3 regions of the Franconibacter pulveris genome follow, and region 3 is predicted to be linked to each of the others. Evidence: predicted binding sites of a transcription regulator. Region 3 holds the regulator's gene; each other region holds the start of a gene.
The links. The regulator LexA, encoded in region 3, represses DNA repair genes until DNA is damaged. The targets are predictions, from matches to a motif close to TNCTGTATGTACATACAGNA.
Positions count from the first base shown of each region.

Region 1: uvrB (excinuclease ABC subunit UvrB) is a predicted target of LexA. The motif match lies at 2,196-2,215, and genes of this name have one in related genera.
Region 2: umuD (translesion error-prone DNA polymerase V autoproteolytic subunit) is a predicted target of LexA. The motif match lies at 7,994-8,013, and genes of this name have one in related genera.

Region 1 is NZ_CM165555.1:1,444,698-1,455,013, forward strand. Features, by position in the region: gene bioD (dethiobiotin synthase) at 1-670, shown strand, start outside; gene ACU4F7_RS06905 (ABC transporter ATP-binding protein) at 685-1,395, opposite strand; gene uvrB (excinuclease ABC subunit UvrB) at 2,294-4,315, shown strand; gene yvcK (uridine diphosphate-N-acetylglucosamine-binding protein YvcK) at 4,431-5,339, opposite strand; molybdenum cofactor riboswitch at 5,568-5,699, shown strand; gene moaA (GTP 3',8-cyclase MoaA) at 5,687-6,676, shown strand; gene moaB (molybdenum cofactor biosynthesis protein B) at 6,699-7,211, shown strand; gene moaC (cyclic pyranopterin monophosphate synthase MoaC) at 7,215-7,700, shown strand; gene moaD (molybdopterin synthase sulfur carrier subunit) at 7,693-7,938, shown strand; gene moaE (molybdopterin synthase catalytic subunit MoaE) at 7,941-8,390, shown strand; gene ACU4F7_RS06945 (Bax inhibitor-1/YccA family protein) at 8,464-9,171, shown strand; gene ACU4F7_RS06950 (lysylphosphatidylglycerol synthase transmembrane domain-containing protein) at 9,421-10,316, opposite strand, start outside.
Region 2 is NZ_CM165555.1:2,212,466-2,222,781, reverse strand. Features, by position in the region: gene ACU4F7_RS10545 (hypothetical protein) at 1-425, opposite strand, end outside; partial or broken gene ACU4F7_RS10540 (efflux RND transporter periplasmic adaptor subunit) at 725-1,165, shown strand; gene ACU4F7_RS10535 (YecA/YgfB family protein) at 1,319-1,978, opposite strand; gene ydgU (small membrane protein YdgU) at 2,233-2,310, shown strand; gene ACU4F7_RS10525 (trypsin-like serine peptidase) at 2,412-3,230, shown strand; gene ACU4F7_RS10520 (putative bifunctional diguanylate cyclase/phosphodiesterase) at 3,183-5,396, opposite strand; gene mdtI (multidrug/spermidine efflux SMR transporter subunit MdtI) at 5,529-5,855, opposite strand; gene mdtJ (multidrug/spermidine efflux SMR transporter subunit MdtJ) at 5,845-6,198, opposite strand; gene ACU4F7_RS10505 (SDR family NAD(P)-dependent oxidoreductase) at 6,791-7,708, shown strand; gene umuD (translesion error-prone DNA polymerase V autoproteolytic subunit) at 8,034-8,468, shown strand; gene ACU4F7_RS10495 (DeoR/GlpR family DNA-binding transcription regulator) at 8,558-9,319, opposite strand; gene ACU4F7_RS10490 (SIS domain-containing protein) at 9,522-10,316, shown strand, end outside.
Region 3 is NZ_CM165555.1:352,976-363,291, forward strand. Features, by position in the region: gene ubiC (chorismate lyase) at 1-368, shown strand, start outside; gene ubiA (4-hydroxybenzoate octaprenyltransferase) at 380-1,252, shown strand; gene plsB (glycerol-3-phosphate 1-O-acyltransferase PlsB) at 1,298-3,724, opposite strand; gene ACU4F7_RS01765 (diacylglycerol kinase) at 3,857-4,225, shown strand; gene lexA (transcriptional repressor LexA) at 4,338-4,946, shown strand; gene dinF (MATE family efflux transporter DinF) at 5,030-6,364, shown strand; gene ACU4F7_RS01780 (CsbD family protein) at 6,582-6,791, shown strand; gene zur (zinc uptake transcriptional repressor Zur) at 6,880-7,395, opposite strand; gene ACU4F7_RS01790 (cupin domain-containing protein) at 7,505-7,993, shown strand; gene ACU4F7_RS01795 (conjugal transfer protein TraF) at 8,168-9,472, shown strand; gene dusA (tRNA dihydrouridine(20/20a) synthase DusA) at 9,564-10,316, shown strand, end outside.

The DNA.
Region 1 (10,316 bases), 1.1 Mb from region 3:
TATTACCGGTACCGATACCGAAGTGGGCAAGACCGTGGCGAGCTGCGCGCTGTTGCAGGCGGCGGCGCTTGCGGGCTACCGCACCGCAGGCTACAAGCCGGTGGCGTCCGGCAGCGAAATGACAGAAGAAGGGGCTCGCAACAGCGACGCGCTGGCGCTGCAACGCCACAGCAGCGTGGCGTTGCGCTATGAACAAGTTAACCCGCTCACCTTTCTGGAACCCACGTCGCCGCATATCGTAAGCCAGGAAGAGGGCAGACCGATTGATTTCGCTACGCTCTCCGTCGGGCTTGCCGCGCTGGAGCCGCTCGCCGACTGGGTGCAGGTAGAAGGCGCTGGCGGCTGGTTTACGCCGCTTTCGCAAACCGCCACTTTCGCCGACTGGGTCGTGAAGGAGCAATTGCCCGTGATTCTGGTCGTAGGCGTGAAGCTTGGCTGCATCAACCATGCGCTGCTTACCGCCCAGGCGGTCGCGGCGGCCGGGCTGCCGCTCGCGGGCTGGATTGCCAACGACGTGCAGCCGCCAGGCAAACGCCATCAGGAGTATATGGCGACGCTTAAAAGGCTGCTGCCTGCGCCGTGTCTTGGGGAGATCCCGTGGCTTGGGGAGCGGGCCGAGCATCAGCCGCTCGGCCGTTATCTTTCGCTGGAGGCGCTGAAGAGGCGCTAAAGCGGCGCCAGGCTTTACGGCGTTATCCAGTGCGCCAGCTTTTCGTTATCAAGCTGCGCCACGCTCCCCCGGGCGACGGCGCGGCCGCGATGCAGCAGGCAGAAGCGGTCTGCTACCCGTCGAATGAACGACAGCTGCTGTTCCACCAGCAGCACGGTCAGGCCGAAATCGCGGTTTAAGCGCACTATCAGCAGGCTTAGCTTTTGAATCACATTCTGACCGGCGCCGCGCGTCGGCTCGTCCAGAATTAGCAGCCTGGGCTGGTTTACCAGCGCCCGGGCGAGCGCCAGCTGCTGCTGGTTATCGCCCGACAGCTCGCCGCCGCGCGCATGCCGCAGCGCATAAAGGTCGGGGAAAAGATCGAAAATCATCTCCGGCAGCGGGCCTGGCTTATCCGCCGCCGCCAGCATGGCGATGCGCAGGTTTTCCTCAACGGTAAGCTGCGAGAAAATGCGCCTGTCCTGCGGCAGGAAGCTGATGCCGAGCGCGGCGCGGTGTTCCGGCGGCATCGTTAACAGCTCCTCCGGGGGCTTACCTGCCTCGCGCCACGTCATGCTGCCGCTCTGCACGGGCAGGTAGCCTGCAATGCAATTCACAAGCGTCGTTTTACCCATGCCCGGCGCGCCCATTACGCAGGTGCACTCGCCCGGCAGCAAATCTAAATCGACATTCCACAGCGTGTGCTGCGTGCCGTAGTATTGATTCACAGCACGTAAACTCAACATAGCAAACTCCTTTCTGAGAGGGTGAAGAGATAATCACTTCGCTGACTGCGCAGCGTTACGAGCGTTTTATTCACCAGATCACCAGCATCCTGCGTCGCTTCTCCCAAACAGGGAGAAAGGGTCGAGTTCCGGTACGGTTACGTTGCAATTCTCTTGCCAGCGCCGGAATCCAGGGCGAAATATCGTGTTCTTTGAGATTAAGCTGATAAAAAAGGGTGGGTTAGCGATCCTGGGCTAGCACTTTATCTGAAGGGTGCACTTTAAGAGTGCCTGAGAAGGTAAGAAACTCGCCGCCCTGGTGCAGCGCTGCGTTTAATTTTTAATCGGTTGTCGGGCGTTATGTGACCATAATCACGCCTGGCCGCTGAACAAAAAGTGCCAAAAGACGTCTAAAGCCGACAAGAAAAAATTTTTTCCGCCTCGTTACACAAAATGCAGGGTTTTCGCGGAGCGGCGCAGACAATGGCTTGAGGGTAGTTATCCACTATTCCTGTGGATAACCTTGTGCATTAGAGTTAGAAAACACCCGGCAAGCGAGAGCGGATGCGGGTTCCCGCCGGATTGACGCGAAAGCCGTCTCAAAAAAATATCCTTTAAATTACAGCAGGTTAAATAAAATCAATGGCCGTCAGAAAAGTGTCACCTGCTGCAATAAAACTATCACAGCCTCGCTTGACAAATGTTAAAAGGGCAAAACTTTTGGGGATAACCGCGTTTCGCTGGTTTTTTCTTCAGGTGGCGGGGGAAATGAAGCAGACCAGACGGCAGAAACGGTGCGTAACAAAATTTTGCTCACCCGGCACTGGTTTTTCATACAGTATTTAGTGCTGGCAAAAATTTCGCCTGCGAGTAAAATTACACCTCCGGCCCGCCCAAATCTGCATCAGGTAGTCATTTCATGAGCAAACCTTTCAAACTCAATTCCGCTTTTAAACCCTCTGGCGATCAGCCGGAGGCGATTCGTCGTCTGAAAGAGGGGCTGGAAGATGGTCTGGCTCACCAGACGCTGCTTGGCGTAACCGGTTCGGGGAAAACCTTTACCGTGGCCAACGTGATTGCCGACCTGCAGCGCCCGACGATGGTGCTGGCGCCGAATAAAACGCTGGCGGCGCAGCTGTACGGTGAGATGAAAGAGTTCTTCCCGGATAACGCGGTGGAATATTTCGTCTCGTACTACGACTACTATCAGCCGGAAGCCTACGTGCCGAGCTCCGACACCTTTATTGAAAAAGATGCGTCGGTAAACGAGCACATCGAACAGATGCGCCTTTCCGCGACCAAAGCGCTGCTGGAGCGCCGCGACGTGGTGGTCGTGGCGTCGGTCTCCGCCATTTATGGTCTGGGCGACCCCGATTTGTACCTGAAGATGATGCTGCACCTCACGAAGGGCATGATAATCAACCAGCGCGATATCCTGCGCCGTCTGGCGGAGCTGCAATACACCCGCAACGATCAGGCGTTCCAGCGCGGCACCTTCCGCGTACGCGGCGAAGTGATAGATATTTTCCCGGCGGAATCCGATGATCTGGCGCTGCGCGTAGAACTCTTTGACGAAGAAGTGGAGCGCCTGTCGCTGTTCGACCCGCTTACCGGCACGGTAGAGTCGGTTATCCAGCGTTTCACCGTCTATCCGAAAACGCACTACGTTACGCCGCGCGAGCGCATTGTGCAGGCGATGGAAGAGATAAAAGTCGAACTGGCGGACCGCCGTAAGGTGCTGCTTGCCAATAACAAGCTGCTGGAAGAACAACGCCTGACCCAGCGCACCCAGTTTGACCTCGAAATGATGAACGAGCTGGGCTACTGCTCCGGCATCGAAAACTACTCGCGCTACCTCTCGGGGCGCGGACCGGGCGAAGCGCCGCCAACCCTGTTCGATTACCTGCCGGCCGACGGCCTGCTGGTGATTGACGAATCGCACGTTACTATTCCGCAGATTGGCGGCATGTATCGCGGCGACCGGGCGCGTAAAGAGACGCTGGTAGAGTATGGCTTCCGCCTGCCTTCCGCGCTGGATAACCGTCCGCTGAAGTTTGAAGAGTTTGAAGCGCTGGCGCCGCAGTCGATTTACGTGTCGGCGACGCCTGGCAACTATGAACTGGAAAAATCGGGCGGCGAAATCGTCGACCAGGTGGTGCGCCCGACCGGGCTGCTTGATCCGATTATCGAAGTGCGTCCGGTGGCGACCCAGGTAGACGACCTGCTGTCGGAAATCCGCAAGCGGGTGGCTATCAACGAGCGCGTGCTGGTGACAACGTTAACCAAGCGCATGGCGGAAGATCTTACCGAATACCTGGAAGAGCACGGCGAGAAGGTGCGCTACCTGCACTCCGACATCGACACGGTGGAGCGCATGGAGATCATCCGCGACCTGCGTCTGGGGGAATTTGACGTGCTGGTGGGCATCAACCTGCTGCGTGAGGGGCTGGATATGCCGGAAGTATCGCTGGTGGCGATTCTGGATGCGGATAAAGAGGGCTTCCTGCGCTCCGAACGTTCGCTGATTCAGACTATCGGCCGCGCGGCGCGTAACGTTAACGGCAAGGCGATTCTGTACGGCGATAAAATTACGCCGTCGATGGCGAAAGCGATTGGCGAAACGGAGCGACGTCGCGAGAAGCAGCAGCGTTATAACGAAGAGCACGGCATTGTGCCGCAGGGCCTGAACAAGAAGGTGGTGGATATTCTGGCGCTTGGCGAAAGCATCGCCAAAACTAAGCCGAAGGGCCGTGGCAAAGGTCGCAGCGTAGCCGATGTGGAAGCGGCGGAACTGGCGCTGACGCCGAAAGCGCTGCAGCAAAAAATTCACCAGCTGGAGGCGCAGATGCTGCAGCATGCGCAAAACCTGGAGTTTGAAGAAGCCGCGCAGATCCGCGATCAACTGCATCAACTGCGCGAGCTGTTTATCGCCGCGTCCTGATTGCCTTTCTGAAGAAGGCGAAGGCGTCTTCTGTGGCGTTGAGCGGCGGCTTACAAAAAAGGCGGGTGGCCATGAGCTCACCCGCCTTTTCCGTTACGGCTAACCACGCTAAACTTTATCCCAGCTCCTGAATCGCTTTTTCCAGCGCAATGCGCAACAGATGGCGGTCGTGGCGATGCGGGATGTCGGTCGCCTCAAGCGGTTGCTGGACAATAATGCGGTTCTTAACGCCGCTCACGTCAATCTGCGGACCTACCACCACCGCATCCACAACCGTTTTGCCGACATACTGCTCCATTACGGCGAGCTTCTCTTCCAGCGGTAAATTATCCGCCGCCGCGCTCTGTTCGCGCCCCAGGTTGCCGACATAAACCATCGGCGCGGGCGTGCGGCGCAGCGCCTGCGCCAGGTCCTCCACCAGCAGCAGCGGGATGAGGCTGGTATAAAAACTTCCCGGCCCGATGATAAGTAAATCCGCTTCGCCGATGGCCTGAATCGCTTCCCGCGTCGCCTGTACTTTAGGATAGAGCATCAACTCTTTAGGCGGCTGGGTTAGCAGGTCGATGCTGACCTCGCCGTAGACCGCATTGCCGTCCACGTCGATAGCCATCAAATCTACCGGTTGTTCCGACATCGGAATCAGGAAGGCGTCCACTTTCAGCAGGTTGCGAATTAAATTAATCGCCTCCAGAGGCCGCACGCTCAGGTGGTCCAGCGCCTTTAACATCAGGTTTCCGAGGTTATGGCCTGAAAGTTCGCCGTTGCCGCCAAAACGGTACTCAAACATCGCCGACGCGACGCTCGGCTCGGTAATGAGTTGATTAAGGCAATTGCGCATATCTCCCCAGGCGATGCCACCTTCGGAACGGCGAATACGTCCGGTGGAGCCGCCGTTGTCGGTGGTGGTGACAATGCCGGTAAGCCGTGAACCCAGCGAAGAGAGCGACGACATCACCCGGCCAAGGCCGTGCCCGCCACCCAGCGCCACCACCCGGTCGAGGTCCGCAAAAGTGCGATTGCGCATACCTAATCCTTATGAACCCAAAAAACGGCCTACGTTAACGTAAAGTGCGGCGAAAAACGATCCGCCATCCGCCTTAAAATGACGTGTATCAAGGCAAAAAGATGACTTTTACGTATTCTGATGCCAAATGTGGCGAATAAAGCGCTATGTATGCGTTTATATAGCGAAAATCGGCGTTGGCGAAACTGGGTTTCACGCGCTACTATCGCCATTACCACGTTTCAGCAAATTGAAACAACACTCTAAGCCTTTGCGCCTAAGTCCTTGCGATATGGCGCTCTGGCCGTGGCGACGCCACCAGGGTGCAGAAAGAAATGACTGCATCTCCCGTATTTGGAAAGGTGTACATGGTTTCTCAACTTACCGATGCTTTTGCGCGTAAGTTTTATTACTTACGCCTGTCGATTACCGACGTCTGCAATTTTCGTTGCACCTACTGCCTGCCGGATGGCTACAAGCCCGCAGGCGCGACCAACAAAAGTTTCCTCTCGCTCGATGAGATTCGCCGCGTGACGCGCGCTTTCGCCGCGCTGGGCACCGAAAAAGTGCGCCTGACCGGGGGCGAGCCCTCCTTGCGCCGCGACTTTACCGACATCATCGCCGCGGTGCGTGAAAACGCCGCCATCCGTCAGATTGCGGTCACCACAAACGGCTACCGCCTCGCGCGTGACGTAAAAGCGTGGCGCGACGCCGGGCTCACCGCTATTAACGTAAGCGTCGACAGTCTCGACGCCCGTCAGTTTCACGCGATTACCGGGCAGGATAAATTCCGTCAGGTCATGGCGGGGATAGACGCCGCCTTTGCGGCGGGCTTTGAGCGGGTGAAGGTCAATACGGTGTTGATGCGCGATGTTAACCACCATCAGCTCGACACCTTTCTTGCCTGGATCAAGCCGCGCCGCATTCAGCTGCGCTTTATCGAACTGATGGAGACGGGCGAGGGCGGCTCGCTGTTTCGGGAGCATCATATCTCCGGCGCGACCATTCGCGACGAACTGCTCAAACGCGGCTGGATCCATCAGCTTCGCAACCGGGCGGACGGCCCGGCGCAGGTCTTCTGCCACCCCGATTACGAAGGGGAGATAGGCCTTATCATGCCGTATGACAAAGATTTCTGCGCCAGCTGCAACCGGCTGCGCGTGTCGTCGTCAGGTAAGCTGCATCTGTGCCTTTTCGGCGATGGCGGCGTGTCGCTTCGCGAGCTGCTTGCTGATGACAGCCAGCAGGGCGCGCTGATTGCCCGCATCGAAGAGGCGCTGACCTATAAAAAGCAGACCCATTTCCTGCATGACGGCAACACCGGCATTACCCAGAATCTGTCCTATATCGGCGGTTAACCTTTTTTACAAGGAGTAGAGCATGAGCCAGGTTAGCGCGGCGTTTATCCCGGCGCGTATCGCTATTCTTACCGTCTCCAGCCGTCGCGGCGAAGACGAAGACACCTCCGGCCATTTCCTGCGCGATGCCGCCGTTGAGGCGGGGCATCAGGTGGTGGAGAAAGCCATCGTAAAAGAGAACCTGTATGCCATTCGCGCCCAGGTTTCCGCCTGGATAGCCTCTGATGAGGTGCAGGTGGTGCTGATTAACGGCGGCACCGGCTTTACCGCAGGCGATGTCGCGCCTGAGGCGCTGCTGCCGCTGTTCGACCGCGAAATCTCGGGCTTTGGCGAGCTGTTCCGCATGCTCTCTTTTGAAGAGATAGGCACCTCGATGATGCAGTCGCGCGCCGTGGCGGGCATTGCCAACCAGACGCTGATTTTCGCCATGCCCGGCTCCACGAAAGCGTGTCGCACGGCCTGGGAAAACATCATCGTGCCGCAGCTCGACGCCCGCACTCGTCCCTGTAATTTCCATCCTCATCTCAAGAAGTAAGCTATGTCGCAACTGACCCACATTAACGCCGCGGGCGAAGCCCATATGGTTGATGTTTCCGCCAAGGCGGAGACGGTGCGCGAGGCGCGCGCCGAAGCCTTCGTCGCCATGCGTCCGGAAACGCTGGCGATGATCATCGACGGCAGCCATCACAAGGGCGATGTGTTCGCCACCGCCCGCATCGCCGGCATTCAGGCCGCCAAACGCACCTGGGAGCTGATCCCGCTTTGTCATCCGCTGCTGCTTAGCAAAGTGGAAGTGGAGTTAGAGGCGCAGCCGGAACAGAGCCGCGTACGCATTGCGTCGCTTTGCCGCCTGACCGGTAAAACCGGCGTGGAAATGGAGGCGCTGACGGCGGCGTCGGTGGCGGCGCTGACCATTTACGATATGTGCAAAGCCGTGCAGAAAGATATGGTCATTGGCCCGGTGCGGCTGCTGGCGAAAAGCGGCGGCAAGTCAGGCGATTTTCAGGTGAATGATAATGATTAAAGTCTTGTTTTTCGCGCAGGTGCGCGAGCTGGTCGCGACCGATGCGCTGGAGGTGACAGCGGACTTCGTAAACGTTGAGGCGCTGCGCGCACACCTCGCCGCGCGCGGTGACCGCTTCGCGCTGGCGCTGGAGCCCGGCAAGCTGCTGGCGGCGGTCAACCAGACGCTGGTGGCCTTCGATCATCCGCTGAAAGCGGGCGACGAAGTGGCCTTTTTCCCACCGGTAACCGGAGGCTGACCATGGAAACCCGTATTCGCGTCGGGCGTGAAAATTTCAACGTAGGCGAAGAGTACCAGTGGCTTGCCCAGTGCGATGAAGACGGCGCCGTGGTTACCTTCACCGGTAAGGTGCGCAATCATAATCTTGGCGACAGCGTGAGCGCGCTGACGCTTGAGCACTACCCGGGCATGACGGAAAAGGCGCTGGCGGAGATTGTCGCGGATGCCCGAGCGCGCTGGCCGCTGCAGCGTGTGTCGGTGATTCACCGTATTGGCGAACTGTGGCCGGGGGATGAAATTGTGTTTGTCGGCGTAACCGGCGCCCACCGCAGCCAGGCGTTTGAAGCCGCGCAGTTTATTATGGATTATCTGAAAACCCGCGCGCCATTCTGGAAGCGGGAAGCCACGTCGGAAGGCGACCGCTGGGTAGAAGCCCGCGAGAGCGACCAGCAGGCGGCGAAGCGCTGGTAAGCGGGTTTCGCAGAATGTGCCAGGCTTTTACCAGGGGGCGCAAGCCCGGTTTTTATCGTTAAGAGGAGCCGTCATGGACCGATATCCACGTTCAAGTGACACCATTGTTCAGCCCCGCGCGGGGTTGCAGACTTTTATGGCGCAAGTGTATGGCTGGATGACCTGTGGGCTGTTGCTCACTGCGTTCGTCGCCTGGTATGCCGCTAATACACCCGCCGTGATGATGTATGTGTTCTCAAGCCGCATCACTTTCTTCGGGCTTATTATCGCGCAGCTGGCGGTCGTGTTTGTGCTGTCGGGGCTGGTGCATAAGCTCAGCCCGGCGGTGGCGACCGCGCTGTTTATGCTCTATTCGGCGCTCACCGGCTTAACGCTCGCCAGTATCTTTCTGGTCTATACCTATGCCTCTATCGCCAGCACCTTCGTCGTGACGGCGGGGATGTTTGGCGCGATGAGCCTCTACGGCTACACCACCAAACGCGACCTGAGCGGCTTCGGCAATATGCTGTTTATGGCGCTGATAGGCATTCTTATCGCCTCGCTGGTGAATTTCTGGCTGAAGAGCACGGCGCTGATGTGGGCGGTAACCTATATCGGCGTTATCGTCTTCGTGGGCCTGACGGCGTATGACACGCAGAAGCTGAAAAGCCTTGGGGCGGAGATCGATGTTAACGATCGCGGGCATTTGCGTAAGTACTCGATTCTCGGCGCGCTGACGCTATACCTCGATTTCATCAACCTGTTCCTGATGCTGCTGCGTATTTTCGGTAACCGGCGGTAGGCTGTTTTGATGGATAAAAACCCTCTGCGGAGGGTTTTTTTATGCGCGGGGCAAGGTGCGCGCTGACGTGTGACCCGGCGCGAAAGGCCACACGTCAGCGACGGGCATTCCCACAGGCGGCCCTGAATGGGCGCCGCCGTAGTCAGCGTGGGGAGGGCATTGCCGCGGTGGCAGGAGAACGGTTTTGGTTTTGCAGGGCGGGTTAGCGTCGCGCCACCCGCCTTATAGCTTGTCGCCTGAGCGCCGCGCTTACCCTTTTACCTCTCCTTCTCTCGGCGTAAAGCGCGCCTCTTTCGCATGGCTCTCCACCCGGTTCTCATCCGGCGTGCCGGACTTCTGCTCTGCGCTGGCGAGCTTTTTCTCGTTTTTCGCCCGCAGCTTCTTCGCGCGGCTTTCCAGCACCAGATAACAGATGATGGCGATGAGCAGCGGAGCGAAGAAATAGAGCATGCGATAGGCGAGCAGGGCGGCGATGATGGCGCCATGGCTGACATGTTCGCCCGCCAGCAGGGCGATAAACACCGCTTCCAGCACGCCGATGCCCGCCGGAATATGGATGATAACCCCGGCGATGCTGCTCACCAGCAGCACACCCAGCACGAAGAAATAGTCCACCTGCTGGCCGAGCAACAGCCAGATTATCGCCCCCATCGCCATCCAGTTCGCGCTGGAGATAAGCAACTGGACGATAGCGAACTTCCACGACGGCAAGACCAGCTTCTGTCCTTTGATGGTCATATGGCGGCGTTTTGCAAACCCGCAGGCCCAGAGATAAAAACCAATAAACGCCAGCAGCGCGAGACCAATAATGCGCAGCGTGCTTTCATTGATATACCAGTGTGGGGGCAACTGAACGACGCCGATGCTGAAGATCACCCCGCCCAGCAGAATGTAGCCAAGCCAGTTGGTGGTGATGCTGAGCGAGAAGATGCGCGTGATAGTGCTGCCTGGCAGCCCAAGCCGTGAATAGAGCCGGTAGCGCATCCCCACGCCGCCCACCCAGGTACTGAGCGTCAGGTTAAAGGCGTAGCAGATAAACGACACCAGCATCACCTGCCTTTTGGCCAGCTTATGGCCGCAGTAGGCGCGCCCGAGCAGGTCGTAAAAGCCGTACAGCACATAGCTGACAATCACCAGCGCGATGG
Region 2 (10,316 bases), 1.9 Mb from region 3:
GCGTTGTTGCCTGCTGTTGGGGCCGGGAAAAGGAGCGGGCGAAACATCTTATTTTTGTAATTCCCGATAGGGCCATAGTGATCCCATCGCTTGAGCGCGTCCTCTTTGCTGACAATCCGTAACTGCGCGAAATAATTCATTGGCCGTACTACGCGGTAAAACCCCAGCAGGTCCGATACCAGGTCTTCTGCGCTGTATCCGCTATCCGTTGTCCAGCTAAAGGGTAAAGACGCCTGAAGAGATTCAAATTGCGTACCCGTTCGCATCATCATTGCCAGAACTATGCTGTGTTTGACCTGTTGGCTTAATCCTTTTCTTACCGACCAGCGGATATGGCGCCCTATCCCCACTGCGTGACGAAACTTATACATCGACTGCGAATAAATCACCTCGTAGTCGCTTGCGCCTTTCTCGCCAGCCTCCATTTACGCTAGCGTCCTGCGAATGTCTTCCCCACCATCATGACCTAAATCTATCCAGCCCAACACTTCCGAATATACCAGGCCGAATTTGGCTACTGGCAGCTTAGAAAGCTCAATGATATCCCCTCTTTTACTCACCGGTTTTCATCCATTATCGCGGTTGGTTTATTGTACGTTTGCTCGGATTATAAAGAATGCAACCCGCTCTATTTCAGATAAATCTCACCTATGGTGTAAGTGCTTTACCGCAACTGTTTGCTGGTAAAGCAGCGTTAACTTCTGCGCTGGTTAGCCGTGTTCCGGCGGCGCTGGAACTGGCGCAGCTTAATTTAGCGCATGCCACCGTTCGGTCGCCGGTTGCGGGCTATGTCACCCATCTTCGGCTGCGCCCTGGCGACTACGCCACGGCGGGAGAAACCAAAGTCGCCATCATTGATGCGCACAGTTTCTGGGTAGTGGGCTATTTCGAAGAGACCAAACTGCGTCATATTCGCGTGGGCAACACGGCGCACATTTCGCTGATGGGCCAGGCGCCAGCGATTGCGGGTCATGTGGAGAGTATCGGTCGCGGAATCGGTGACAACAATGACGAGACGGGCGGGCTCGGCCTGCCGGATGTCGAACCGACATTTAGCTGGGTGCGGCTAGCGCAGCGCATCCCGGTTCGCATTCATATAGACACGTTGCCGGAGGGTGTCGAACTGGTCGCGGGGTTATCCGCCAGTATAGCCATCACGCCATAACAAACGTCATCTCTCCTTCGACGGTTTTCGGGGCAGGCGGCCTGAATAACCTATGCTGGCTCTCTTTAAAAAGAGTACGCCTCCGTCGCCGAACGACAGAGGCGTTCTTGCAAAGCCAGGCGTGCAACAAGCCTGGCCCGACGCCGCCGCGGCTTAATGCAGGCAGCAGTTTTTATACTTTTTGCCGCTGCCGCACGGGCACGGGTCGTTACGGCCCACTTTCGGTTCGGCGGTCACCGGCGTTTGCCGCATTTCAGGCTGCGAGCGCCAGTACTGATAGAGCTGCAACGCGGCCGGTCCGATGGCTTGCTGGCTCTGCTCGTACGCCTGCTCCGTCATCTGCTCAAGCGTTTGCACATTCTCTTGCTGGCCGTGCAGGGCGATGGCGTCCAGCGCCGGTTTCATCTCCTGTGCAAGCGTTGACCAGTCGTCCAGCGCCACGCCGCGCATATAGCCGAAACACCAGTCTTCCACCACCACATACTCCCGGCCGTTTTCTTCACGGTAGCCAAACAGCGGTTCGAACTGGTCCGGCGCATCGCTTAGGCGATCGGCGATATCGTTCATATGCTGGAACGTCAGGTTCATAAAGCGCGTCATCTCGCGCTCGGAAGACCAGCGCGGGATATGCTTCTCGCCGCCCCACAGCGCCGTCAGCCACTGTTCGGGCTCTATTTCACGCGGGCCGGAGAGCAGCGCCGTGAGCATGCCGTCCAGCTCAGACACATCCAGCACGGAATCGTCGTTGCCATATTTCGCCAGCAGCTCGTCCAGCCACTCCAGCTCTTTTTCGTTAAGCGGACCTTGATTCATAAATCTGCCTCCTCAGGCGTGTTGACCTTTTTTCGGCATCTGCCGCTTTCCTGTTAAAACGGGCGGGATGATAAACGCATTGCGCCACAGAGAAAAGGCGGGCGGCTCAACGCGTTGCGGTTGTACATATCGTTACAGGCCGATACCAATCTCTCACTGAAGCCGTCCGCCCCGCCGCTTATAGTCTGACCCTACGCCCGCGCTTGCGGGCATACCGCGTTCGCGGTTATCGCGTATTACAGGAGGCCGGAATCATGCGCCGTTACCGGTTTGAGTTCATTCTGACGTTACTGATTCTTTGCGGCGTGATTGCTGGCGTTTTCTATTTATAAGCGGGCTAGTGCGCTGATTTTATTCCCGCTTTCACCGCGTCCCGTCTATAGTTACAGGGCAGGGTTACTTCTATAATCATAATTGCCCACCAGAGAGTGATATGCATAAAACCGTTGTCTTATTGCTGGGAACGTTTTTTCTGCCGGTCTTTTTCGCCAGTGCGGATGTCGGCGAAGCGCCGGAGGCGACAAATGAGATCGCCACGCTTTTTTTTGGCCATGACGACCGCGTGCGCGTTGAAAAACCCACCGACGCGCCGTGGGACGCTATCGGCCAGCTGGAAACCGAAAGCGGCAACCTGTGCACCGCCACGCTTATCTCCCCTCACCTTGCCCTGACCGCCGGCCACTGCCTGCTGACGCCGCCGCGCGGCAAAATCGACAAACCGGTGGCGCTGCGCTTTGTCTCGCTGAAGGGGCGCTGGCGCTACGAAATCCATGATATTGAAGGCCGGGTTGAATCGTCGCTGGGGAAGCGTCTGAAAGCGGACGGCGACGGCTGGATCGTGCCGCCTTCCGCCGCGCCGGATGATTTCGGCCTGATTGTGCTGCGCAATCCCCCGTCCGGCATTACGCCGCTGCCGCTGTTCACCGGCGATCGCGACGCGCTGACCGAGGCGTTAAGCAAAACGGAGCGTCGCGTTACCCAGTCGGGTTACCCGGAAGATCATCTGGAAACGCTCTACAGCCACCGTGATTGTCTGATAACCGGCTGGGCGCAGCGCACCGTGCTCTCTCACCAGTGCGATACCCTGCCCGGCGACAGCGGCTCGCCGCTGATGCTCAATACCGGGACAGGCTGGCAGCTTATTGGCGTGCAAAGCTCCGCGCCGGCGGCAAAAGACCGCTACCGCGCCGATAACCGCGCTATCTCAGTGACCGGCTTCCGGGAGCGCCTCGAGGCGCTCGCCAGCCGCTAGCGGTTTATCGCCCTGCTCCCGGCGCAGGCGCAGCAGCGCCTCTATCGGCATCGGCTGGCTGAAATAGTACCCCTGCAGCGCGTCGCAGCCCGCCTGCCGCAGCAGATGCTTTTGCTGCGCGTTTTCCACCCCTTCGGCGGTAACCGCCATGCCGAGCGCGGTGGCGATGCGGATAGTGCCGCTCACCAACGCGGCGGCCTGCGGGTCGCTATCCACCCGCCCCGCCAGGGATTTATCAATCTTGATGGTATCGAAGTTAAAGCGCCGCAGATAACCGATGCTGGAATAACCGGTGCCGAAGTCATCCAGCGCGATGGCGGTGCCGAAGCTTTTCAGGTTGGCGATGGCCGCCGCCGCCCGTTCCGGGTTCTCCAGCACGTACGTTTCTGTCACTTCCAGCTGCAAACGCGCCGCCGGGAAATGGTTCTCGCGCAGCCCGCGGGCAACCTTGTTTTCAAACTCCGGGTCGCGAAACTGGGCGGGTGAAATGTTCACCGAAAGCTTGAGATCGTAAAGCGGCTGCAGATCGCGGCAGGCGCGGCGCAGCACAAATTCCCCCAGCGCGTGGATAAGCCCGCAGGTTTCGGCGATGCCGATAAACGTATCGGGCGGCAGCGGCCCCGCCGGGCGGCGCGGCCAGCGCATCAGCGCCTCCACCCCCGCCATTTTCTCGCTGCAGGCGTCAACGATGGGCTGATACCAGACTTCAAACTCATCCCGCTCCAGCCCGTTGCGGATCTCGTTTTCGACGCGAAGCTGGAACTCGCGCACCCGGTTAAGTTCCCCGTCATAATGCATCACCCTGCTCTTGCCGTTGAGCTTGGCGTGATACATGGCGATATCGGCCCGGCGAAACAGCTCTTTACTGGTGCAATCCTGCAACGAGCCGGAAGCGATGCCGATGCTGGCGCTAAGGTGAATGGCCCGCTCCCCCAGCCGCACCGGCGCGTTCAGGCTTTCAAGCACCTTATTCGCCCAGGCGACGGCTTTTTCATGCGCCGCGTCTCCCTCCTGCAACAGGGCGAACTCGTCGCCGCCCATGCGCGCCAGCATGCCGCCTTCCGACACGTGCTGGCGAAAGGTATCGGCAAGCGTGACAATAAGCTGGTCGCCGGTATCGTGGCCGTAGATATCGTTGACATCCTTAAAGCCGTCGAGATCAACGAACACCACGCTTATCACTTCGCTTTCCGCGCGCTGGCTGCTTTGCTCCATCCGCTCTATCAACGCCCGACGGTTCGGCAGGCGGCTTAGCCAGTCCAGACGCGCCACTTCCCGCGCCTTTTTCTCGCCGCGCGCCAGCCGATAGAGCCCTACGCTGCTGAATAATATAAACAGCAGGATCAGCCCCACGGCGGCGATCACGATTTGAATAAAATTGCCGGAAGAGGCTTTCGCCGCTTCGGCGCCCGGCTGCGTGGGCCGCCAGTGCAGATAGCCAAGCGTTTCCCCCGCCGCGCTTTGCAGCGGCACGCTGGCAGGCGACATTTTTTGGGCACTAAAAGTCAGGTCCGACGCCTGGAAGGTTTCCCCAAGCTCGCGCAGCAGCCCGGGGTTGACGTGACGGGTAAGCAGTAAATAGCGCCGCGTCCGTTCTCCTGCCTGCAACGGCCCGACTACCGGACGCACCAGGCCAATCGCCACGAAGGCGACGCCTTCCCGGGTGCGCGTGATTCCGGAATAAACGACCTTCTTATCGCGCAGCGAACCGGCGTGCTGGCGGATAATCGCCCCCAACCCCTGGCCGAAAAAATCGAGCCGCTTTTCGCTTGCCGTAGCGCCCCTGAATGCGCCCCAGAGTATGTGGAAATGTTCATCGAGAATAAACGTGCCGTCATAGAGGTTGCCGACTTTAAATCCGGCGCCCCAGGTGCTGTAAAGCCAGCTTTCATTAAGCGCGGGACGATAGAGTTCTCTCGCGGCGTCGTCCCAGACGGCGTTATCGATGACCAGCGCCGACATTTTATTGACCGTGGTCTGAATGGCGCCTTTTACCGAAAGCGCGGTGCGATGTTCGTCTATTTCGTTCGTTTTGCTGCTGATTAAGTTGAGTGAAAGGTACAGCAGCGCCACCACGGAAACAATCAATCCAACGCCCGACAGAAATATCATCACAAAAAGCGCCCATGCGCTGGGCACCATACGACCCCGGAACGGCTGATGCATCGGTTTTCTTTTTCTCGCTTCCGATAACTTTTTCAGAATTCATATATATACATTAGCAAAACATCGTTCCAGCTAATCTAATTTACCGTCAGCGAGACGTTTCGCCGTCACGGAGTTCTGACGGCGATCACATCAGGCGAGCTTAATCACCACCATACCGACCAGCAGCAGCGCAAGCCCCGCCCAGCCTTTGCCGTTAAGACGCTGGCCAAACAACACCCAACCCGCCGCGACAGTCGCGGCGATGCCAAAGCCGCCCCACAGGGCGTAAGCCACTGACAGTTCGATGCCTTTTACCGCCTGCCCGAGCGCCGCGAAGGCGCAAAGCACCGCCGCCAGCGACAGCACGCCATAAACCGGGCGGCGAAAACCGTCTGAAAGCTTAAGCCAGATATTGGCGATAATTTCGAGCGCGATAGCCACCAGCAGCCAGGCGCCATGGATCCATTCAAAGACCATGCTGCACCTCCTGCACTTTTTGCTGTCGGGTGCCGGTTTTAATCAGCGCAATTCCGCAAAGTAATATCACCAGCCCGATAATTTTATTTGCCGACAGGCTCTCATTAAATAACAGCACGCTGAAAAGCGTAATTAACACGATGCCGACACCTTCCCACATGGCGTAGGCGACGCCGAGCGCAATTTTTTTAACCGAAAAGGCGAGCAAAATATAAGAGAGGGAAATCATCACCATCATTAGAATAAAACCTGCCGGCGAGTCGCCCTGACTTGCCCATTTTAATGACAGCGTGCCGGTTATTTCAGCCACAATGGCCAGTGCTAATAAAATCCAGTAAAACATGCTTTCTCTCCTGCTTGAGAAGCGCGCCTGTGACCTTTCGCCACAGGGCAAAAATCGATAAAACTACGCGATAAGCCGCATCGCCAGACGGCGCGGGCAGAAGAGAAAGTGACTACAGCGCGCTGCGCCAGTGCTGCTCGCCGTGATGAAGAGAAAATGAAAGTGAAGAGGTGAAAAGCGAAGCGTTCTTCCTGAATAACCTGCTCATATAAATTCAATTTATCCGCGATGTTGCTTCTCGTCGTTGCGGATGAAAATTGTCTCCGGTAGTTAAACACGCCGTAATTAATAACATGCGGCTTTGCTTAACTCAACTGTCTTGCATTTCTTTACGTTTGAGTTATTTCTCAATTAAGCCTATTATTTTGTTAATATCCTTTTATAAAAATGTTTTTGTCAGGCTTTTTAGGTTTACTTTTTTCAGCACCGAGGATTTCCGTTCGTTTTTCCCCTGTGTTTTTTAACATCTCGCTGGACGCGCTTTCTCTTTTTCGCCCCGCTCATCTTTTGCGCAGACAACTAAACTCAATGAGATAGTTTTCAGGGCGCGCCGCTGCGGGGCTCCTTATTTTTCCTTTTTCGAGGTTGGTTTATGGTCAGAAAAAATCTGGTTAACGCCACTATCGTCATTACGGGCGCCTCCAGCGGTTTTGGGCGCGGCGCGGCGATACGGCTGGCGGAAATGGGCGCAAACGTGGTGCTGGCCGCCCGGCGCAAGGCGGAGCTTGAAGCGCTCGCCGCCGATATCGCCGCCTCTGGCGGCAAGGCGCTGGCGGTGGCGGTGGACGTAAGCGACCCGGAGCAGGTAGCGACGCTTGCAGACAGCGCCATCCAGCGTTTCGGTCATATCGATATCTGGATAAACAACGTTGGCGTGGGGGCGCTGGGCTTTTTCTGGCAGATCCCGGTCGCCGACCACGCGCGGCTTATCGACGTCAATCTGAAAGGGCTTATCTACGGCGCGCATGAAGCTATCAATCATTTTATTTCGCAGGGGTTTGGCGTGCTGGTTAACGTAGGCTCTGTGGACAGCGAAGTGCCGCTCGCCTACCAGGCCTCTTACGCCGCGTCCAAAGCGGCCGTGCTGAGCCTGAGCCGCACGCTGAATGAAGAGCTGCAGCTCAATCAGTTCAAAGAGATCAAAGTAGCGACCGTCATGCCCTGGGCGGTAGATACCCCCTGGTGGACGCATGCCGCTAACTATACCGGCCACGCGCCGCGCATGGCGGCCATGGATGACCCGAAAATCGTCATCGACGCGCTGGTGGAGGCCTGCCTGAACCCGAAAGAAGAGATGCCGGTAGGCTGGAAAGCCCACGCCTCGACGATTTCCCACAACCTCTTTCCGGATACGACGGAAAAAATGTCGGCCAATGTCGCCCGACGTTCAATTGAAAAAGCGCAGTCGCAGCCGCACAGCACCGGCGCGATTTACGAGCCGATGAAAGGCACGGCGACGATTGAAGGCGGCATCCGGGCGCGGATGAAGCAGGAGGATGAAAAGAAATAAGCTTTCAGGGAAGCAAGCGACCGCCGCTGCGGTCGCTGAACGGACGCGGCGCTTTACGCCGCAATGCCCCTTTCATAAATACGCCATTAAACCGGCAGCGCTGTTTTCGCCCGCCCGTTAAGGCGAAAGTAAATATGCTTTTCGTCTGATAACCCGCCGCTCAAAATAGTGCCGCGCGTTTCTCTCTTTTTTATCGGCGACTTTTTGCTTTTCATTTCAAACGGTTAGTTTTATCGGCTGACTAAAGCGAAGCGGCAGCCATTGCTAATCGCGGTGAGCCAATTATACTGGTTATACATACAGTATAAATAATCAGGCCGTTAATATGGATTGGTATAAGATTGACGCCTCCGCTTCACTTGATTTGCCGTTTTACTTAGAACGGATTTCCGCCGGCTTTCCCAGCCCGGCGCAGGATTATCTGGATGGCGCGATTGACCTGGTGCGCCAGCTGGTCCCGCATCCTTCCGCCACCTATGTGCTGCGGGTTACGGGAGACTCCATGCGCGACGCCGCGATAGTTGAAGGCTCGCTGCTGCTGGTGGATTTCAGCCTGCAGCCGCGCCATGGGGATATTGTGGTCGCCCGTCTGGATGACGGTTTTACCGTCAAGCGGCTGCAACTCTGGCCCCGCCCTCGCCTGTGGCCGGAAAACCCCGCCTACGCCCCGATCCCGCTGCATGAAAATGCGAACGTAGAGATAATCGGCGTGGTGACAACGGTTATTCAGACGCTGCAAAACCCGGTGCGCGCGCGTTAGCATGCCGGGGCGTTCGGGCAAGGGCGACCTGAAAGGGCCAAACGGGAGGCGAGGAATCGTCAGACGGCGCTGTTTGCCCGCCGCGGCCCTCAGACCTCAACGGAGCGTAATTTATCGCCGTAAGCGCCCGTCGTTTTCTCGCTTTTCTTTTTGTCGGTGATAATCATATCGATGTCATCAATGCCGCAAACGTGCGAAAGCGCGCGATAGCCGATTTTCGATGAATCCGCCAGCACCACCCGCGTTTTGGCCGCCTTAAGAATGGCCATTTTTGTTGGCAGCTCAATGGCATTGACGTTAGTGATGCCCGCTTCGGGATGCACCCCTTCGGCGCCAAGAAAGGCCCAGTCGGCGTAAACCTCGCCGAATTTTCGCGTGGTGTCCGGGCCCACCAGGGTATAGGAATTGCCAACGACCGCGCCACCGGTGACGTTCAGGTTAATGGCCGGATACTGGCTTAACAGCATCGCAATGTTCAAATCGTTGGTGATGACCGTCAGGTTCTTTTTGCTGGTGAGCTGTTCGGCCAGTTCATAGACCGTTGAGCCGTTATCCAGAATCACCGACTCCCCATCCGCAATAAGCGAAGCGGCATATTTACCGATGGCCACCTTCTGCTCATGATGACGATGTTTACGGATGCTGTAAGGCGTATCCTGCTCTTCCGATAAGAGAACGGGCAGCACGCCGCCATGCGTCCTGATAATTCGCTGCGTTTTTTCCAGATGAATTAAATCCCGGCGGATCGTTGAGCTGTCCACAGCAAAGGCTTCCGCCAGCTGGTTGGCATTCAGATAGCCCGTCGCACTCAGCAGGGAAAGGATCTTCTCCCGTCGCTCTTTTGCCTGCATTACTCCCTCCCTTGCACAGTTAAGTGCAGTCGATTTTACCACATTATTCAGCCGGGTAGCCCTTGCGCCCGCGCTTTTACCGAGTTGCCTCACAAATCAGTAATAAGTTAACCCTATCACATAATCGATATCGTGCATTGACTTGCACGATATCGTGCATATAGGGTGTAACGGTTCTGTTAACGTTATTGAAGAGGTTTCCATGTCTACGCCCTATGAAAATGATATCGCCATGCAGCCGCAAGCCATCAACGCGCAGCTCGCTAACCCGCTGCCGCAGGCGCTGCATGATGTGCAGCTTGCCAGTTACGACCGGATAATCCTGACCGGCATGGGATCGTCTGACTACGCGCTGATCCCGGTTGAGCGCGCGCTGGCCAACCGCGGCTATCCGGTCTGGCGGATTGACGCCGGCCGGTTGCTGGATATGCCCGGGCTTATCACCGAAAACACCCTGCTCTGGGCGACCTCCCAGTCCGGGATGAGCGGCGAAGTGGTCGCGTTGCTGGCGCAGGGCAACCGTCCGCGCACGTTGATTGGCTTAACGAACGATCGGGAAAGCGTGCTGGCCAAAAAGGCGGATATCCTCGTGACGCTGGAGAGCGGCGATGAGGCGACCGTCAGTTCCAAAAGCTATCTCAATACCCTGATTGCCTGTCACCGGGCGCTCGCCGTCCTGCTGGGGAACGACGACGCGCAGGCCTGCGCCGCGACAACACAGGTGCTTGCCGCTGTGCAGTCGCTGGTGGGCGAAAGCGAGTCCGTGGTTGATATGGCAGAGCAACTCTTCACGGCCCCCCGCCCCCGCATTGCGTACATCGGCACAGGATCGTTTGCCGCCAACGCGCTGACCGGGGCGCTCATCACCAAAGAGGCGTCGAAAGTCAGCGCCGAAGGGTTTATTGGCGGCGAGTTCCGCCATGGCCCGCTGGAAACCTCCGGCGAAGGCATGCTGGCGGTATTGCTTGGCAAACCGGGCGATGAAACGCTGGAAAAA
Region 3 (10,316 bases):
AGCGCGTAAGCGTGGATTTGTTATTTGAAGGTTTTGTCAGCCCGCAGGAGATTGCGGCGGAGCGCGAGTGGCTGCCGCTGGAAGAGACCTACTGGCTGCGTGAAATTGTGCTCTGCGGCGACGGCGAACCCTGGCTTGTTGGGCGCACCGTGGTGCCGCAGTCTACACTCAATGGACCCGAATTAGCCTTACAGAATATGGGGACTACGCCGCTGGGTCGCTACCTGTTTACCTCATCGACCCTGACCCGGGATTTTATCCATCCGGGCCGCAGCGGCGAGCTGTGGGGGCGCCGTTCCCGGCTGCGCCTTTCCGGCAAACCGCTGTTACTGACTGAACTGTTTTTGCCTGCATCGCCATTGTATTAAGAGGAAGAGAAATGGAGTGGAGTCTGACGCAGAATAAGCTGCTCGCTTATCATCGCCTGATGCGTACCGACAAACCGATTGGCGCCTTGCTGCTGCTGTGGCCGACCCTGTGGGCGTTATGGGTGGCGACGCCCGGCGTACCGCCGCTGTGGATCCTGGCGGTGTTTGTGGCGGGCGTCTGGCTGATGCGCGCCGCGGGATGCGTGGTCAACGATTATGCCGATCGTAAATTTGACGGTCACGTAAAGCGCACGGCAAACCGACCGCTGCCGAGCGGCGCGGTAACGGAGAGAGAAGCGAAAAACCTGTTTGTGGTGCTGGTGCTTATCTCCTTCGCGCTGGTGCTGACGCTCAACCTGATGACCATCCTGCTCTCTGTCGCCGCGCTGGCGCTGGCGTGGATGTATCCTTTTATGAAGCGCTACACGCATCTGCCGCAGGTGGTGCTGGGCGCGGCGTTCGGCTGGTCTATTCCGATGGCTTTTGCCGCCGTGAGCGAAACCGTGCCGCTTAGCTGCTGGCTGATGTTTCTCGCGAATATCTGCTGGGCTGTGGCCTATGACACCGAGTACGCCATGGTCGATCGTGATGACGATGTGAAGATAGGGGTGAAATCCACCGCTATTCTGTTTGGTCAGTACGATAAATTGATTATTGGTCTGTTGCAGATAGCCGTACTGGCGCTGATGACCGCGATTGGTTGGTTGAATGGCCTGGGCGGTGCATTTTACGCTTCCGTGGCGGTGGCGGGCGTGCTGTTTGTTTATCAGCAGAAGATCATTGCCGGTCGCGATCGCGACGCCTGTTTTAAGGCGTTTCTCAATAATAACTACGTAGGCCTGGCGCTGTTTGTGGGGCTGGCGGTGAGTTATTTACGATTCTGACAGGCGAGGCGTGAAATAAAAAAAGGCGGGTTTCCCCGCCTTTTTTTATTCGCCAGCCTGTGCGGCGGCGCTCTCAATCGTTAACCGTACGTCGGAAGTCATCAACTCCGCCAGCAGCTGGTAAACCTTCATGGTTTCCGCCGGCTCGGCATCGCCGGTATCGCTGATGTAGCCTTCGTCACGCAGCGTCAACACCAGCGTGGAGAACACGGCTTTGTCGAAAAACTCCGGCGCGTTGATACCGTGCAGCACCGACAGACGCTGGGCCACGGTGCGGCTCTCTTTTTCAAGCGTGCCGCGGTTGATAGAGGGGTTAGCGCTCAGCAGCCAGAAGGTAATCGCATAGCGTTGCAGCGTCTCGCGCACGCCCGCCGCCAGCAATTGCATGGTGCGTGAACGCGCCGGGTTGAGCTGCACTTCCGCCGCTTCTTCGACAATCAGCCCCTGGCGCGCCATTTCCGCGACCAGCGCATCGGTCACCGCCTGCACTTCCGTTGTCTCCCAACGCAGGAACAGCTCCGCCTTGAGAAGCGGGTAGAGCACTTCTACCTGACGCTGCAACGCTTCACGGCTGATACGGCGGTGTTGGGTGATAATCGCCGCCAGCAGCGAAGGCAGCACCAGCATGTGCATGATGTTATTACGGTAATAGGTCATCAACACCGCCTGCTCGCGCGGCAGAATGATGATATCGCCGATGGTGTCTTTCTCTACCTCGAACTTGTTCATCTGCAGCGCGTGATCGATAAGCGCGCTGGCGCTGGCGTCCGGGACGGTGGAGTCGCCGGAATAAGGCACGTTGCGCAGCAGATCAAGGTAGCATTCCAGCTGTTCAGTAAGCTGCTCGCGGGTCAGCGAGCGCTGGCGGGAAGCGAGCAGGGCGGTGCAGCAAAGGTTCATGGCGTTGGCCGCCCCGGCGTTGTTGATTCGCACCATCAGCTTCGCGGCGATATCGTTAACCGTGGGGGTAAGCCAGGCCGGGCGCACCGCCTCGATCGGGTCGATAGCGTCGCGCCATTCCGGCACGCGCTGGTTAAGGTAGGTCATCAACGGCATTGGCTCGCCGAAGTTAACGTACCCCTGGCCCAGATTACGAAGCTTGCTTAAGCCACGAAGCATCTGCAGCAGGTTCTCTTTCTCTTTCGTGGCGCCGCGCAGTTCTTTGGCGTAAGTGCCCACTTCCATGACATGCTCGTAGCCGATGTAAATCGGCACCAGCGTAATGGGACGAGAGCCGCCGCGCAGCATCGCCTGGATAGTCATCGACAGGGTGCCGGTTTTCGGATCCAGCAGACGGCCGGTGCGCGAGCGCCCGCCTTCCACAAAGTACTCTACCGAATAGCCGCGGCTGAACAGCTCGCCCAGGTATTCACGAAAGACGGTGGAGTAGAGCTTATTGCCTTTAAAGGTGCGGCGGATAAAGAACGCCCCAAGGCGGCGGAAAATCGGCCCCGCTGGCCAGAAGTTAAGGTTAATGCCGGCGGCGATATGCGGCGGCACCAGACCCTGGTGATAAAGCACGTAGGAGAGCAGCAGATAGTCCATATGGCTGCGGTGGCAGGGCACATAGACGATTTCGTGACCGTCATGGGCCAGCTGGCGCACGCGTTCGGCGTTATGAACATTAATGCCCTGATAAAGCCGGTTCCAGGTAAAGCCCAGAATACGATCGGAGACGCGAATCATCTCATAAGAGAAATTGGCGGCGATCTCTTCCATCAGCGCCACCGCGTTCTGCTGCGCTTTTTCGTGGGAGATTTTCTTGGTGCGCGCTTCGTCTTCGACCGCGCGAGCGATGGCTTTTGAGGCCAGCAGCTTATTGAACAGATCCTGGCGCGCCGGCAGACGCGGGCCTACCGCCGCCAGACGCTGGCGGGCGAAATGCATGCGCGCCACGCGGGCAAGCTTCTGCGCGATGGTTTTATCGGTGCCGTGCTCTGTCGCCATGCGGCGCAGGGATACCGGCTGCGAGAAGCGAACAAAGCTATCGCGGCCAAGCCAGGAGATAGCGAAAAACTTTTGTACGCCGTTAAGCAGGCGCAGCGGCGGGTTTTCTTCGCCTTTCTCACGCCCCGGCGCGCGGCCGAACATCACCGATACCGGCACCATCTGCACGTCGAGACCGGCATTGCTGCGATGCAGATCCAGGTACTCGTGAAACAGCTTGATGGACTCTTCTTTCGGCGTGTACCAGGTGAAAACGCGCGGGCCGCCGTGAATAAAGATGTAGCGGGGCAATTGCGTGCCATCGATTTCCAGCGGTTCTAACGGGTCCGGTAAATCGTGGGCCAGACACTGGGCGCGCAGCGTTAACAAATCCGCTTTGGAGTTGTACGGCAAGACGTACATGATGGGACGAGAGGTATCAAGCCCCAGCTCGGCGCAAGGATCCGCCGGAATAGACTTGCTTTTTACCAGCATACTTAATGGTAAATTCAGTAATTTGTAGTACATTCGTGGCCAACCGGACATAAACGATGTAAAGCCTCTGGTTAATAATGCAATGGCGCCGTCAGAATAGCAGAAACGATGCGGAATTTCTGTGGTGCTTCGTTGTTGAGCGCAATAGCATTGACGCTGATAAATCAAAAAGGTTTCTTTTTCATGGCCAATAACACCACCGGACTCACCCGAATCATTAAAGCGGCAGGCTACTCCTGGAAAGGAATTAGCGCGGCATGGAGGAATGAGGCGGCGTTCCGCCAGGAAGGCGTGGCGACAATACTCGCCATACTTATCGCCTGCTGGCTGGATGTCGACCCAATTACCCGCGTGCTGCTGATTGGCTCCGTTTTGCTGGTGATGATTGTGGAAATCCTGAATAGCGCTATCGAAGCGGTGGTTGACCGCATCGGGCCTGAGTTCCATGAGCTTTCCGGCCGCGCCAAGGATATGGGTTCGGCGGCGGTGTTGCTGGCGATTATCCTTGCCCTTATCACCTGGGTCACGCTGCTGTGGCAGCATTTGCGATAAGTTTTCCAGAATTGGCCGCGCTGGCGCGCTTTTTTGCGGGTAAGGTGGTTTCAAAATCGCCTTTAGCTGTATATACTCACAGCATTCACTGTATATTCACCCAGGGGGCGGAATGAAAGCATTAACTACCAGGCAACAAGAGGTGTTTGATCTCATTCGGGATCATATCAGCCAGACCGGCATGCCGCCTACTCGTGCCGAAATCGCGCAGCGTCTGGGGTTCCGTTCGCCCAACGCGGCGGAAGAGCATTTAAAAGCGCTGGCGCGTAAAGGCGTTATTGAAATCGTTTCCGGCGCTTCCCGCGGCATTCGTCTGTTGCAGGAAGATGAAGAGGGCCTGCCGCTGGTGGGGCGCGTCGCCGCTGGCGAACCGCTGCTGGCGCAGCAGCATATCGAAGGCCACTACCAGGTCGACCCTTCTCTCTTTAAGCCGAGCGCGGATTTTCTGCTGCGCGTTAGCGGCATGTCGATGAAAGACATCGGCATTATGGATGGCGATCTGCTGGCGGTGCATAAAACGCAGGATGTGCGTAACGGCCAGGTCGTGGTGGCGCGTATCGATGATGAAGTCACCGTTAAGCGCCTGAAAAAGCAAGGCAACACCGTCGAGCTGCTGCCGGAAAACAACGAATTCAAACCTATTGTGGTTGACCTGCGCGAGCACACCTTCTCTATTGAAGGGTTGGCCGTAGGGGTCATCCGCAACGGCGAATGGCTTTAACGCTCGCCTGATTGATAAACACACCGCAACGCAGCGCCCCTCGTTGCGGTTTTTTTTATCTTCTTTTCTCAGACTGCGTCCCCATGCCTTTTTTCTCACAGACTGACCGCGCGCTCTGGCGGCTTGCGCTGCCGATGATTTTCTCCAACATCACCGTTCCCCTGCTGGGCCTCGTCGATACGGCGGTCATAGGCCATCTTGACAGCGCCGACTATCTGGGCGGCGTGGCCGTAGGCGCAACCACCACCAGCTTCCTCTTTATGCTGCTGCTTTTTCTGCGTATGAGCACCACCGGGCTGACCGCGCAAGCCTTCGGCGCTCAGGATCCTACCCGGCTTGCCCGCGCGCTGGTGCAGCCGATACTGCTGGCCGTGGGGGCGGGGCTGATTATTATGCTGTTGCGTACGCCGCTGATTGACCTGGCGCTGCATATTGTCGGCGGCAGCGAAGCGGTATTGATGCAGGCAAGGCGTTTTTTAGAGATTCGCTGGCTTAGCGCCCCCGCGTCGCTCGCCAACCTGGTGCTACTCGGCTGGCTGCTTGGCGTGCAGTATGCGCGCGCTCCAGTGATCCTGTTAGTTGTGGGAAACCTGCTTAACATCGCGCTCGATCTCTGGCTGGTCATGGGCTTGCATCTGAATGTCCGGGGAGCGGCGCTTGCCACCGCGCTTGCCGAGTACGCCACTTTCTTTCTTGGCTTGTGGATGGTAAAGGGCGTGCTGAACAGGCGCGGCATCGGCGTTTCAATGCTCGCCACGGCGTGGCGCGGCGAGTTTCGTCGCCTGCTGGCGCTTAATCGCGACATCATGCTGCGTTCGCTGCTCTTGCAGCTCTGCTTTGCCGCCGTAACCATTTTTGGCGCACGCCTTGGCAGCGAAGTGGTCGCAGTCAACGCCATCTTAATGACCTTTTTAACGTTTACCGCTTACGCGCTGGATGGGTTCGCTTATGCCGTCGAAGCGCATTCCGGGCAGGCTTATGGCGCGCGAGACGGAAGCCAACTGCTGGATGTCTGGCAGGCGGCGTGTCGGCAGGCGGGCATTGTGGCGCTGGCGTTTAGCCTCTGCTGGGCCTTTTTCGGCGAAACGGTTGTTTCACTGCTGACCTCACTGCCCGCCTTGCAGCAGCAGGCCGACAACTATTTGCCCTGGCAGGTCGTGCTGCCGATTATTGGCGTGTGGTGTTATCTGCTGGACGGTATGTTTATCGGCGCGACGCGCGCATCTGAGATGCGCAACAGCATGGCGGTGGCGGCGCTGGGGTTTGCCGTCACGCTGCTTACGCTGCCGTGGCTTGGCAATCATGGTCTGTGGCTGGCGCTGACCGTTTTTCTTGCGCTGCGCGGCCTGTCGCTTGGTTACCTCTGGCGAAAGCGCTGGCGAGAGCAAAGCTGGTTCTTGCCGACGAACCATCGTTAACCAGGTCAGGTAAGCGGGGAGCGCTACGCGGGGTTCCCCCCTCTTTTTTATGCCGCTGGTTTGTACGACTAAAGTCGACTCGATGGTTAAAAATTCTGAATCGGTCCGTCATCACCGCATCGCGAACTATAATAATAATCACGTCCAGCAGATATTAAGTATTCATCAGGACGTTGAATGGAGTTTCACTTACACGACCGAATAAGAGGACTTTACAATGAACAGAGACGAAGCCGGCGGTAACTGGAAACAGTTTAAAGGTAAAGTGAAAGAGCAATGGGGTAAATTAACCGACGATGATATGACCGTCATCGAAGGGAAACGTGACCAACTGGTAGGTAAAATCCAGGAACGTTACGGCTATGAGAAAGATCAGGCAGATAAAGAAGTTACGGACTGGGAAAGCCGTAATGATTACCGCTGGTAATCCAGCAAGCACCTCAAATGTGATACCCCTCTGAGGTTATCCTGCCCAGGTACAAGGACGTACCATCCCCGTTTTCTTCCCGGCGCTCTCAACGCGCTTTTTTCTTTATCACCACGCTGTGGTCATGCCCGCACTGTTCCGGATGACGGCACGCTTCTACTTCCACACAGGCCGCGCACAGACCATGCGCTTCAATAACATTATGCCGCAGGGCAAAACCTCGCTTTGCCGCCAGCGCATGCATAATATCTTCCACGCCTTCCGCCCGCTCTTCTTTTACCACGCCGCAGCGATCGCAGATAAACATCGCGGAGGTGTGCGTCGGCTGGTCGAAAAGGTGACACAGCACATAGCTGTTGGTGGATTCCACCTTGTGCACGAAGCCCTGTTCCAGCAAAAAATCGAGCGCACGGTATACGGTGGGCGGCTTAGCCTGCGGCTCCGTTTCCCGCAGCAGATCGAGCAGATCGTAGGCGCTGATAGCCCCTTCCTGCAGCGTCATCAGACGCAGCACTTCGAGGCGCTGCGGAGTCAGGCGCACGTTGCGTTGCAGACAGAGCTTTTCAGCCTGCGCTAACACCTCTTGCGAGAGTATCTTTTCCATCGGCATCCTCATAGGTCAGGGGAAACGCGCATTTTATCATGAACCGCGTAAAACGCCGACTCTCACCCATCTGTGTTATACCTGAATCACTCACAGAAGGAGGAAAACCATGCAGCGTCCTGATTTTATTCGTCACTGGCGGGAAGTGGAGGGGGAAGATGACTCACGTTATCCCGATAGCGAAGAGCTTTTTTCCATTGGCGCGCCGCTTGCGCGCAAGATGGGGCTGACCCGACTGGGCATTCATCATGAGCGCCTGCCGCCGGGCAGACGCACCTCTTACCCTCACGCCGAAAGCGAGGAAGAAGAGTTTGTTTATGTGCTGGAAGGCCACCCGGATGTCTGGATAAACGGCGAGCTCTGGCCGCTTGAACCTGGCGACAGCGTAGGGTTTCCCGCCGGCACGGGCATCTGTCACACTTTTATAAATAACACATCAAGCGAAGTCCGTTTATTGGTGTTAGGTGAGGCGAATAAACCTAAAAACCGTATTTATTACCCACTTAATGCTAATTATGCCGCTACACGGCAGGACAGATGGATAGATCATCCGCCGCAGTTCTTTGGCCCGCATAACGGGTTGCCTACAAGAAAGTGAAAGACTCATCTATAAATATTGTGTAGTAATTGAATGACATAAAACCATGGATGGGAATGATTGTTTAATGAGCGAATATGCGCACTTTATTACCTCTTGTTCACAGCAATAAACCATCCCCCGATATGTGATAACGGGCGGGGAAATTATCATCAAAGAAAAGACGGGTTAACTGTGAAAAAAATAATCAGACTTTCAGTGGCAGCCATCGCAGTAACGGTGGCGACTCAGGCGAGCGCGGCCAACACCTGGGCGGAAGCGCGCAATGACGCGATGGGCGGAACGGGCGTCGCGACGGCCAATTACGGCAGCGCGGCGTTCATCAACCCGGCGTTACTCGCCAAAGCACAACCGGAAGATGATGTAACGGTGATTCTGCCTTCCGTAAGCGCGCAGATTACCGATAAAGATAATCTTCAGGATGAAATCGATAGAATTAACGATCGTGTTGATTACTATGACGATGTGGTTGATAACCTGACCTTACAGCAGGTACTCCTTAACCCTGTCGGCACCCTTAATCAGTTCCAGGGAGCGGCGAGCGAGCTTGCCGATGAGCTGGACTATCTGCGCGGTAAAACCGCCAGCGCCAACGCGGCGGCGGGCATTTCTGTCGCCATTCCTAATGACGTGCTTTCTGTCGCTTTTATTGCTAAAGGCTATGCTCACGCGCGTGTCAGCACCTCTATTGATCAGCAAGATCTTACCTACCTGCGCAGCATTCAGAACAGCGATTCGGTGGCCTTGTTTGAAGCAGGGAAAGCGGCTGTGCTCGGCTCTGACGAAATTACCCGCAACCTGAACTCTGTCGCGTTCGGTCGTGCGGCGATTGTTTCTGATTACGGCATTGCGCTGGCGCGTCAGTTTGATTTTGGCGGCGTGCCCGTGTCGTTTGGCGTAACGCCGAAGATCCAGAAAACCTGGCTCTATAACTACACCGCCTCTATTTATGACTATGACAGCGATGACCTGAGGAGCAGCCGCTACCGTACAGATAATACCGGCTTTAACATTGACGCCGGTGTCGCAGCGGATCTGGGGCAGAACTGGACGGTGGGTCTGACGGGGCAAAACCTTGTTTCTCGCGATCTCGATACAAAAAGCATAGAAGTACGTAACGGCCGCACGGGCGAGGTTGTGAACTATAAGGACACCTATCAAATCCGGCCGTTAGTGACCGCAGGCGTGGCGTGGCACAACGACCTGGTCACCGTAACGGCGGATGGCGATCTGACCGAAACCAAAGGCTTTAAGAGTGAAGGTAACTCGCAGTTTGTGGGCGTAGGCGCGGAAGTGCGTCCGCTTGACTGGCTGGCGATGCGTGCGGGTTTCCGCGCGGATGTGAAAGATAATGAGAGCAACGTCTTTACTGCGGGCGTCGGCTTTGCGCCGTTTAACCGTGTTCACCTTGACCTTACCGGTCTGGTGGGCGAGGACGACACCTGGGGCGCAGGCGCGCAGTTGAGCCTGACGTTCTGATAACCAACAGGGGCGCAGCAGTGCGCCCCTGCGCAAGCTTTATGCTATAGTAGCGCCCCTTTTTGCCCGAACCACACTACGCTTAGCTACTATGTCGCCAGAAACCAAACATTCTCTTCTTCCCCCGCACCGTTTTTCCATCGCGCCGATGCTCGACTGGACGGACCGCCATTGCCGCTATTTTCTGCGTTTGCTGTCGCGCAATACGCTGCTCTATACCGAAATGGTCACTACCGGAGCCATCATTCATGGTAAAGGGGATTACCTGGCTTACAGCGAAGAAGAGCATCCGCTGGCATTGCAGCTTGGCGGCAGCGATCCACAGGCGCTGGCCCACTGCGCAAAGCTTGCAGAAGCGCGGGGCTATGACGAAATCAACCTGAACGTCGGTTGCCCTTCCGACCGCGTGCAGAACGGCCGCTTCGGCGCCTGTCTGATGGGCGAGGCGCAACTCGTGGCGGATTGCGTTAAAGCGATGCGCGATGTGGTTTCCATTCCGGTGACGGTAAAAACCCGCATCGGCATTGACGACCAGGACAGCTATGAATTCCTGTGCGATTTTATCGGCACCGTGGCGGAAAAGGGCGGTTGTGAGATGTTTATCATCCATGCCCGTAAAGCGTGGCTGTCCGGCTTAAGCCCGAAAGAGAACCGTGAGATCCCGCCGCTGGATTACCCGCGCGTCTATCAGTTGAAGCGTGACTTTCCGCAGCTGACGATGGCCATTAACGGCGGCATTAAATCGCTTGAGGAAGCCAAAGCGCACCTCAAGCACGTTGATGGCGTGATGGTGGGGCGCGAGGCGTATCAGAATCCAGGCATCCTCGCCTGTGTCGATCGTGAA